One region of the Bradyrhizobium nivariense genome, then DNA from elsewhere that is predicted to be linked to it. Evidence: predicted binding sites of a transcription regulator. Region 1 holds the regulator's gene; each other region holds the start of a gene.

Region 1 (3,275 bases):
CTGCCCGTTCCGGCCTCATCACCGGCGTGCTGCTCGCGACCGCTCGCGTCGCCGGTGAAACCGCGCCGCTGCTGTTCACCGCGCTGTCGAACCAGTTCTTCAGCCTCGGCCTGAACAAGACGATGGCGAACCTGCCGGTCACCATCAACAACTTCGTGCAGAGCCCCTATGCCTACTGGAAGCAGCTGGCCTGGAGCGGGGCGCTGCTCATCACCCTGACCGTTCTTGCCCTTAATATTGGCGCGCGCATTCTGGGCGCCGAGAGGACCGCAAAATGAGTGATCTTTCCGTATCGATGAGCGCGGCGGGTGGACTGCCCCACGCGCCGATGCTGCCCGAGGCGCCCCCCAAGGTGACCGTCCGCAACCTGAACTTCTATTACGGCGAGCACCATGCGCTGAAGAACATCAACCTGACGCTCGGCGCCAACCGCGTCACGGCGTTCATCGGCCCGTCGGGCTGCGGCAAGTCGACCCTGCTGCGCATCTTCAACCGGATGTACGACCTCTATCCCGGCCAGCGCGCCACCGGTCAGCTCATGCTCGACCAGACCAACATCCTCGACGGCAAGCTGGACCTCAACCTGCTGCGCGCCCGCGTCGGCATGGTGTTCCAGAAGCCGACGCCGTTCCCGATGACGATCTACGAGAACATCGCCTTCGGTATCCGCCTCTACGAGAAGATCTCGAAGTCCGAGATGGACGGCCGGGTCGAGAAGGCGCTGCGCGGCGGCGCGCTGTGGAACGAGGTCAAGGACAAGCTCAACGCCTCCGGCCTGTCGCTCTCCGGCGGCCAGCAGCAGCGCCTCTGCATCGCCCGCACCGTCGCGGTACGGCCCGAGGTCATCCTGTTCGACGAGCCCTGCTCGGCGCTCGACCCGATCTCGACCGCCAAGGTCGAGGAACTGATCCAGGAGCTGTCCGAGGACTACACGATCGCGATCGTCACCCACAACATGCAGCAGGCGGCGCGCGTCTCGGACAAGACCGCCTTCATGTATCTCGGCGAGCTGATCGAGTTCGACGACACCAGCAAGATCTTCACGTCGCCGACCGACCGGCGCACGCAGGATTACATCACCGGACGGTTCGGCTGAGGAGACGGAACATGGGTTCTGAACATACCGCAAAGGCCTTCGATACCGACCTCCAGGAACTCACCCGCCTGGTCGCCGAGATGGGCGGCATCGCCGAACGCATGATCGTCGATTCCGTCGACGCGCTGATCCGTCGCGACATCCCGCTCGGCCAGCGCGTCGTCACCATCGATGCCGAGCTCGACGCGCTGCAGAAGCGCATCGAGGAGCGCGCCGTGCTCACCATCGCCCGCCGTCAGCCGATGGCGATCGATCTGCGCGAGATCGTCGGCGCCATGCGCGTCGCGACCGATCTCGAGCGCATCGGCGACCTCGCCAAGAACATGGGCAAGCGCGTCGCGGCGCTGGAGACGGACTTCCATCCGCTCAAGCTGTTCCGCGGCCTCGAGCACATGACCGACCTCGTGCAGCAGCAGGTCAAGTCGGTGCTGGACGCCTATGCCGCGCATGATTTGCCGGCGGCGATGGCGGTGTGGAAGGGCGACGAGGAAGTCGACGCCATCTGCACCTCGCTGTTCCGCGAGCTCCTCACCTACATGATGGAGGATCCGCGCAACATCTCGTTCTGCATCCACCTGATGTTCTGCGCCAAGAACATCGAGCGGATCGGCGACCACGCCACCAACGTCGCCGAGACCGTGTTCTACATGATCGAGGGCCAGGCGATGACCGACAAGCGGCCGAAGGGCGACATGACGACCTTCGCCACCACGGTACCGAATACTTGAAGACTTAAGGAGCGACGACCCGATGGGCGCACGCATTATGGTGGTTGAGGACGAGGAAGCCCTGACCGAGCTTCTCCGCTACAACCTCGAAGGCGACGGCTATGACGTCGAGACGGTGATGCGCGGCGACGACGCCGACACCCGCCTCAAGGAGCACATCCCCGATCTGATCGTGCTCGACTGGATGCTGCCGGGGCTATCCGGCATCGAATTGTGCCGGCGGCTGCGCACCCGTCCCGAGACCAAGCAGCTCCCGATCATCATGCTCACCGCGCGCGGCGAGGAGAGCGAGCGGGTGCGGGGTCTTGCGACCGGCGCCGACGATTACATCGTCAAGCCGTTCTCGGTCCCGGAATTGCTGGCGCGCGTAAAAGGCCTGCTGCGGCGCGCAAGCCCCGAGCGGCTCGCCACCGTGCTCGCCTTTGGCGACATCGAGCTCGACCGCGACAAGCGCCGCGTGGCACGCTCGGGCCGGCCGATCGATCTCGGCCCGACCGAATATCGCCTGCTTGAGTTCTTCCTGGAGCATCCGGGGCGGGTGTTCTCGCGCGAGCAATTGCTCGACAGCGTCTGGGGCCGCGACATCTATATCGATGAGCGCACCGTCGATGTTCACATCGGCCGCCTGCGCAAGCTGCTCAATCTCGGCCGCGAGCAGGACCCGATCCGCACCGTCCGCGGTGCCGGCTACGCGCTGGACGATCGCTTTGCGAAGGCGGAGCAGGCGTAGGGGATTTGCGGTGTGATGTTGGCAGACGTGATCTAGCCGGCTGCCGCCACAATCTCCGATGTCGTCCCGGCCTAGTGCGCACTTGCGCACTAGGCCGGGACGACATTGAGTATTTTTGAGCCGTCATCGCGTCACGGCTCGATCCTGAAATCGAAACTACTTACCGCGGCCCCGGCTTCACCGGTGCACGCCGCCGATCCGATGCCGGCTGATACGCGACCCGCGAGTGCTGGGCGCAGTAGGGCAGGCCGGAGAGCGCCTTGCCGCCGCAGAAGAAGAAATCCGGGCTCGAGGGATCGCCGACCGGCCAGTGGCAGGTCGCCTCGTTCAATTCCAGCAGCGACAGCCGCTGGCTCATCGGCACCACGTTGTCGTAGGTGACCGGTTCGGCCTCCACCTCGACTTCGAAGGCCTGTGCCAGCGCGGTGTTGCCGCGCGAGATCGGGCGGGTCACCCGCATCATGTGCTGCGCGGGACGCGCCTTGCGCGGCCGCGGCGCTGCCGATGAAGGGCTCTTGGCGCGGCCCGACAGGCCGAGCCTGTGCACTTTGCCGATCACGGCATTGCGGGTCACATTGCCGAGCTCAGCCGCGATCTGGCTGGCCGAAAGTCCGGCCTCCCAGAGCTTTTTTAGCTGCTCGACGCGATCATCGGACCAGGTCAAAACCGTCATTGCACCCTTTCCCTCGCTGCGGGCCAGCCATCCTGGGGCCTCGCAGCG
Region 2 (3,275 bases), on a different contig from region 1:
GATCGGACAATCGGGGTCGAGGAGCGTCAGCGCGATAGCGGCGAGCGGCCCGCTCATCGGCTGCGGCGGCTGGGCGGGCCCGGGAAAGGAAACCGGTGTGCCGGGCCGCGACAGCGCTGTCAGGAGTCGGCGGAAAGCTGACTGCGCATCGTGAACGGGATCGCGGAATGCAGGCGGGATCAGATCAGCCGTCATTCGCCATGTCTCCCTGGCCCAGCATGAAGAAATCGACCTTGCTCCGTTGGGCCTCGCGTCGGATCGCCCGCTCTGCTTGGCGCACGCAGCGATCAATCCCCGCAATGATCGAGCCGATCTCGCCCGTCCCGGTAGCTTGGTCGCGCTGCATCAATCCATCGAACACGGCGGCGAGTGCCGCGTGGCGCTTGTTGCGGCCGAGCACGTAGCCAATGCCAATCTCGCCAGTCTCGATCTGGAGCGTACAGCGCGTCACAGTCGCCTCGCCGATATTGAACACAGTGCCGGTGCGTCCGACGGCCCCCCGCAGCATCGCCGCACCACATTCGGGACGCCGTATCCACTGGAATTTCGGCCGAGCGATCGCCGCCCAGTGCCGGTCCAGTTCTGCAATCGGTGCTTTGGCAAGCAACGTCATCCAGTTTTGACGGCTATATTGATGGTGCGTCACTGAGATATTCATGTGTCTCGGATCAACTCACAGCGCTTGACGTCCGGCCGTCCAGACCCCTCGGACGACAGGACCGGCTCGGTCGGCTACGCGGATGAGGTCGGCGCGCTTGCCAACAGCGATTTCGCCGCGATCGAGAAGGCCGAAGGTTTCCGCTGGCCGCTGGCTTCCGAGTGCAACGGCCTCAGGAAGCGTTAGCCCCCCGGATTGACTCGCTAAGTACCAAATGCCGCGCAGAATGCTGGCGGGGATGTAGTCTGAGCAGATGATGTCAATGAGGCCGTCCTGCGCGAGCTCCCGCACCGAGACGTTCCCAATATGTGACCGCCCGGCGACGAGGTTCGGTCCCCCAACGATGATCGTCATGCCCGCGGTGCGGGCGGCTTTCGCCGCCTCCAGAGTGATTGGAAATTCGGAAATGACGAGACCGTATCCGACCGCTTCCGTGATATGGGCAAGAGTGGTGTCATCGTGGCTAGCGAAAGGTACACCGCGCGCGCGACAGTGTGCGACGAGGCGGCGCCGATTTTCTTCCGTGCAGTCCTCTGTGGTCGCGACAGCGGCAATCGCTGCCTCGATCTCCGCCGCCGGCCTATTTTTGCGACGTTCTAGATGGCGGAAGCGCTTCGGGTCCCGCCGCGGCCCGTCATCCATGATGGTCACGAATCGAAGCTGAGGCTGGTCGGCATATTCAAGGAAAAGTTCAATGAGGTCGTGCTCGCGGGCGTCGCAGCGCAGGTGAAGCGCGTGGTCAGCCCTAAGCAGGCCGTGACGGCGCGCCTCCCCAAGCCCCTTGAGCATCAGAGGCAGCAGGCGACGTCGCTCCGGGTTGCCCACCGCTCCAACGATCACGGAATCGAACACAGTGGTCGTCCCAGCCGCGCAGACCTGAACGTCATGAGCAATCGCCGCACCCAAGGGGTCCCAAGTCATGCCGGCGCGCGGGAGAATCTGCTTTTCGAGGTGGTCGGTATGGACGTCAATCAAACCGGGCAGCAGATGATCGCCTTCAAAGTCGAAGGCGCCCCACGCAGTGGTATTGCCTGTCGAAATATCAGCTATCGCGCCGCCAACGATCTGGACCGTTCCTTTGAAACAGGTCGACCGGGTCACGATCTTGGCGTTGGTCAGGACAACCTCGCGGGATTGATGAATAGTTTGTGGAACTTGACTTAGCGTACCGATCGATTGACCCATCAGAGGACGCCTCTTTCTTGCTTTTAAACCCGCTTGAGTTCTATCAGCAGTCAAAGGGCAGTGAGAGACAGCGCGATGACAAATCGTGTTACTTTGATGGAATTGTACAATGTCCTCAATCGAGAGGCGCTGTCCCAATAAACGTTCGACCAGGCCGCTTCAGTTTCGTCGCCAACGTGAATGAGGAGTAAGGGCCTGGATGGTTCTTTCCGAAGGTACAAGTGGCGATGTGATTCCAATTCTGTCAATTCAGCTTCATCTGGCGCGCTTAGTCGGAGCATGTCGAGTACATGCCCTTCCGGGCACGTCTATTCGGCGCCGGCATGATCCGTCTCCGCTTCAAGGCAGGTTGTCATGATGAAAACGATGTCTTCGGTAATATCGGCCATCACTGGCGCGCTCATCGCGGTGAGCGCAGCCCATGCCCATCCTGTCACACTGCGGGTGGGCTACGCCTTTCCGGCCCGCGACGGCCTCTTCCGCCAGCCGATTGTCGAGCGGTTCATGCAACAGAACCCCGAGATACGAATCGTCACGGACGCCAACGCCGCTGACTGTCCAGCCCTATTGCAGCAACTCCTGAGGGCGGCGGTCACCGGCGATCTGCCAGACGTCGTTGCCTCGCTTTGCTACCCGGATATGCCGGTCCTCGCCGAGCGAGGGCTGCTCGTACCACTCGACAGCTTTCTTGCCGCTGACCCGCTATTTGCCGCGGTCGGTGTTAGGCCAGAGGCGCTCGCCGCGACGCAATGGAAAGGCAAGACGATCGCCCTTCCGGAGTCCGTATCGACGAGCATCGTTTACTACAACATGGACGTCATTCGTAAGGTGCGTCCGAATCTCTCAAACTTGGATCTTTCTTGGGACGATATCCTGTCGCTCGCCGACAACATCCACACATCGATCCCTGCACTTGTTCCGATTTTCTTTGAGTATTATCCCGACAGTTACAATTGGTCGTTCCACGCGCTTGTATATAGCCATGGTGGCGACGTGTTCACACCCGACGGAAAGATTGCCTTCGACGGCGCTGCCGGCCAGGCCGCCTTGCAGTTGATGCGCCGCTTCGGTGAGACTGGCATGGTCGACATGACCACCGAACAGGCGCGCCAAGCCTTTGCCTCGGGCAAAATCGGCATTTATGTCGCCTCCAGTTCGCGCCTGGAACAATTGACCGCCAACGTTGGATCTACGCGCGACATCCGCACCGGTCCGTTCCCGCACTCGGCTGCCGACGGCAGGGTGCCCTCGGGTGGCAGCGGACTGGCGATCATGACTCGCGATCCAGCGAAACAGCGAGCGGCGTGGGAATACCTGAAATTCGCTCTCGGCGCGGAGGCGCAAACGCTGATGGTATCGAAGACCGGATTGACGCCGGTCAACACGATTGCGGTCAAGGACCCGAAATACCTTGGCGACTATTACAAATCGA
Region 3 (3,275 bases), on a different contig from region 1:
TGTCGGGGTCGACCAGCGCGTTCATCTTCATCCAGACCGCACCGGGCCGGCCGTGCCGCGCATGCGCGGTCTCGCCCTGGATGTGCTCGATGATGCGCTTGCGCAAGGTCAGCGGCGATACCGCCATCTTTTCCAGATCGCTCGGCGCCGCATAGCCGGTAATGAAGTTGAACACGCGCGCAGCGTCGCGGCCGATGGTCGGATCCGAGGTGAAGTAGGAGAGGTCGGTGTAGATGCGCGCGGTCACCGGGTGGTAATTGCCGGTGCCGGTGTGGACGTAGGTCGTGAGGCTGCCGCCCTCGCGCCGCACCACCATCGACAGTTTCGCGTGCGTCTTCAGTTCGAGGAAGCCGTAGACGACCTGCACGCCGGCGCGCTCGAGGTCGCGCGCCCAGCGGATGTTGGCCTCTTCGTCGAAGCGCGCCTTCAGCTCGATCAGCGCGGTGACGGATTTGCCGGCTTCGGCGGCTTCCACGAGCGCCCGCACGATCGGCGAGTTGCTGGAGGTACGGTAGAGCGTCTGCTTGATGGCGACGACGTCGGGGTCGCGCGTCGCCTGCTGGAGAAACTGCACCACCACGTCGAAGGATTCGTAGGGGTGATGGACGACGAGGTCCTTCTGCCGGATCGCGGCGAAGATGTCGCCGCCGTGCTCGCGCACGCGCTCGGGATGGCGCGGCACGTAAGGGGTGAATTCGAGATCGGGCCGGTCGAGGCGAGTGAGCTGCGAGAGCTCGTTCATGGCCAGCACGCCATCGACCAGCAACACCTCGTCGTCGGCGGCCGACAGCGCATGCTGCACGAAGCTGCGCAGCTGCTCCGGCATCTTGGCGTCGATCTCGAGCCGGATCACCGACCCGCGACGGCGGCGCTTCAGCGCTGTCTCGAACAGGCGGACGAGATCCTCGGCCTCTTCCTCGATCTCGAGCTCGGAGTCGCGGATGATGCGGAAAGCGCCCTGGCCATGAAGATTGTAGCCGGGGAACAGGCGGTTGATGAACAGCGCGGTGGCCTGCTCCAGCGAGATCAGCCGGACGACCTTGCCGTCAGACGGCAGCCGAATGAAGCGGTCGATCTTGCCGGGCATGCGGATCAGCGCGTTCATCTGCTTGCCGTCGACGGCGCGCGTGAGCTGGAGCGCGATGGTGAAGCCGAGGCTCGGAATGAACGGGAAGGGGTGGGCCGGGTCGATCGCGAGCGGCGTCAGCAGCGGGAACACGTTGCTGAGGAAATAATCCTCGACCCAGGTTCGTTCCGCCTTGGTGACCTCCTTGCCCTCGACCAGCACGATGCCCTCGTCGGCCAGCGTGCCGCGCAGGTCGCGCCAGATCGCCTGCTGGTCGGAGGCAAGCTGCGAGACGGTCCGGTTGATGAGCGCGAGCTGCTCGGACGGCGTCAGGCCGTCGGGGCTACGCTCGGCAATGCCCTCGCGCACCTGGGCCTTGATACCGGCGACGCGGACCATGAAGAACTCGTCGAGGTTATTCGCTGAAATCGACAGGAATCGCACCCGCTCCAGCATGGGGTGGCTGGGATTGACCGATTCCTCCAGGACGCGCCGGTTGAAATGCAGCCATGAGAGCTCGCGATTGATGAACCGCTCGGGGCTCGATGCAATCGCCGGAAGGCTCTCGGCTTCTTGGGCTTTTTCTTTAACTTCAACAGCTTGCGCAGAGTCCATCAGAAGTCGGTCCATCCAGTTCGCCCACATTTGCGACTTATGCGCAAAACCGCCGGGAGCATGTGTTAGAGCGATGACGTTTCGATGACATTGATGTTCCGCAGCCCGGCCGCGTCAAGCCGCCTTGGTCAGACATCCCGGAGCAGCTCGGCGGCCAGGGCCCGCGTGACGGGGCGGCCGAGGCGCAGGGCCTCGCTGTCCAGCAGTTCCACGGCCTGCCGGGCGGCGGCCGAGGACCGCTCCAGGCGGGTGGCGAGGTAGCTGACCACGCTCTCGTCCACGGCGAGCTGGCGGTCGGCGCAGAATTTGACGATCAGGCCGCGGAACAGCTGGTCGTCAGGCGGCAGCAGCGAGATGACAGGCACGGCGCGCAGCCGCGAGCGCAGGTCGGGAAGCTCGATCTCGAGCGATGCCGGCACCTCGCGTCCGGTGAAGAGCACGTAGGCGCCATCCTCGCGGGCGAGGTTCATCAGATGGAACAGGGCGCGCTCGTCGAACTCCCTGGCCTTGAGATCCTCAACCACCAGCGCGCCGGTGACGAGCGTACCCGGGACGGCTTCGGCGGTCAGCCCATTGGCCGTGGTCGAGCGGGCGCCTGAAGCCTCGGCCCAGATCGCGGCGAGATGACTCTTGCCGCTCCCTTCCGGGCCGGCCAGCCACATGATCCGGTTCGGCCATTCCGGCCAGGCGTCGATGAGGGCGAGACCGGCGGTGTTGGCGGGGCCTTCGAGAAAATTGTCCCGGCTCAGGCTTTCCGCATGCGGAAGCGAAAACGCCAATTGTCGGGGATGAACGCGGCCTGGCACGCTTGCTTTGCTCCGTGCCGGCGTGCCGGCTTCGTTTGATGAGAGGCGACTTAATCGAGCGGGAGTTGGCCTTTTGCGGGGCCGCATCCCAACTCATTTGGCCTCGATCGTGCTACTTGGCCTCGATCGTGCTCATGTGCCGCAACCACTCGACGAGATAGAGCGACACGGAGGAGAGCGTGAACACCGTGACGAGGCCCATCAGGATTATATCATAAGGGGCGGGCTTGAAGCCGAAGGCGAGCGCCGCCAGCACCAGCGCCGCGAACGCCACCTGGGCCACAGTGTTGAGTTTGGATACCTTGGAGGGCTTCATCTCGACAGGGCGGTCGAACAGCCACGATACCATAACGGCGGCGACGATCATGATGTCGCGCGAGACCACCAGGATGACGATCCAGCGCGGAATCGCACCCCAGATGCCCAGGGCCATGTAGATCGAGACCAGCAGCGCCTTGTCGGCGAGCGGATCGAGCAGGGCGCCGAGCTCGCTCGTCATGTTGAAGCGCTTGGCGAGAAAGCCGTCCACGGCATCGCTGATACCGGCGATCAGGAAGACGGCGAACGCCACCTCCATTTGGCTCGACACGATGGCCCAGACGATGATCGGGACCAGCATGATGCGGCCCAGGGTAATGATATTCGGAATACTCACGCGGCGTTTCCCGGCACCCGGCCTGACCTCGAATTCGGCCCTTTGGAGGCTGAACCGGTTGATATCTCTACATAGTATACGGAGGGGCGCCATGCGAGCCATTGCGCGTCCCCGGAATTCGACGTAACCAGCC

The links. Region 1 encodes PhoB, which activates phosphate uptake and scavenging genes when phosphate is short. Its sites were predicted from a motif close to TGTCATNNANCTGTCAT; they were not measured.
Region 2: QCM77_RS05360 (alpha-D-ribose 1-methylphosphonate 5-triphosphate diphosphatase) is a predicted target of PhoB. The motif match lies at 1,908-1,924, and genes of this name have one in related genera.
Region 3: QCM77_RS24665 (RNA degradosome polyphosphate kinase) is a predicted target of PhoB. The motif match lies at 1,755-1,771, and genes of this name have one in related genera.

What each region holds. Positions count from the first base shown of each region.
Region 1 is NZ_JARWCR020000084.1:17,597-20,871, forward strand. Features, by position in the region: gene pstA (phosphate ABC transporter permease PstA) at 1-278, shown strand, start outside; gene pstB (phosphate ABC transporter ATP-binding protein PstB) at 275-1,096, shown strand; gene phoU (phosphate signaling complex protein PhoU) at 1,108-1,824, shown strand; gene phoB (phosphate regulon transcriptional regulator PhoB) at 1,847-2,554, shown strand; gene QCM77_RS39845 (GcrA family cell cycle regulator) at 2,715-3,227, opposite strand.
Region 2 is NZ_JARWCR020000004.1:109,611-112,885, forward strand. Features, by position in the region: gene phnH (phosphonate C-P lyase system protein PhnH) at 1-195, opposite strand, end outside; gene phnG (phosphonate C-P lyase system protein PhnG) at 185-658, opposite strand; gene QCM77_RS05360 (alpha-D-ribose 1-methylphosphonate 5-triphosphate diphosphatase) at 674-1,843, opposite strand; gene QCM77_RS05365 (extracellular solute-binding protein) at 2,198-3,275, shown strand, end outside.
Region 3 is NZ_JARWCR020000032.1:50,858-54,132, reverse strand. Features, by position in the region: gene QCM77_RS24665 (RNA degradosome polyphosphate kinase) at 1-1,681, opposite strand, end outside; gene QCM77_RS24660 (P-loop NTPase family protein) at 1,810-2,487, opposite strand; gene QCM77_RS24655 (CDP-alcohol phosphatidyltransferase family protein) at 2,600-3,142, opposite strand.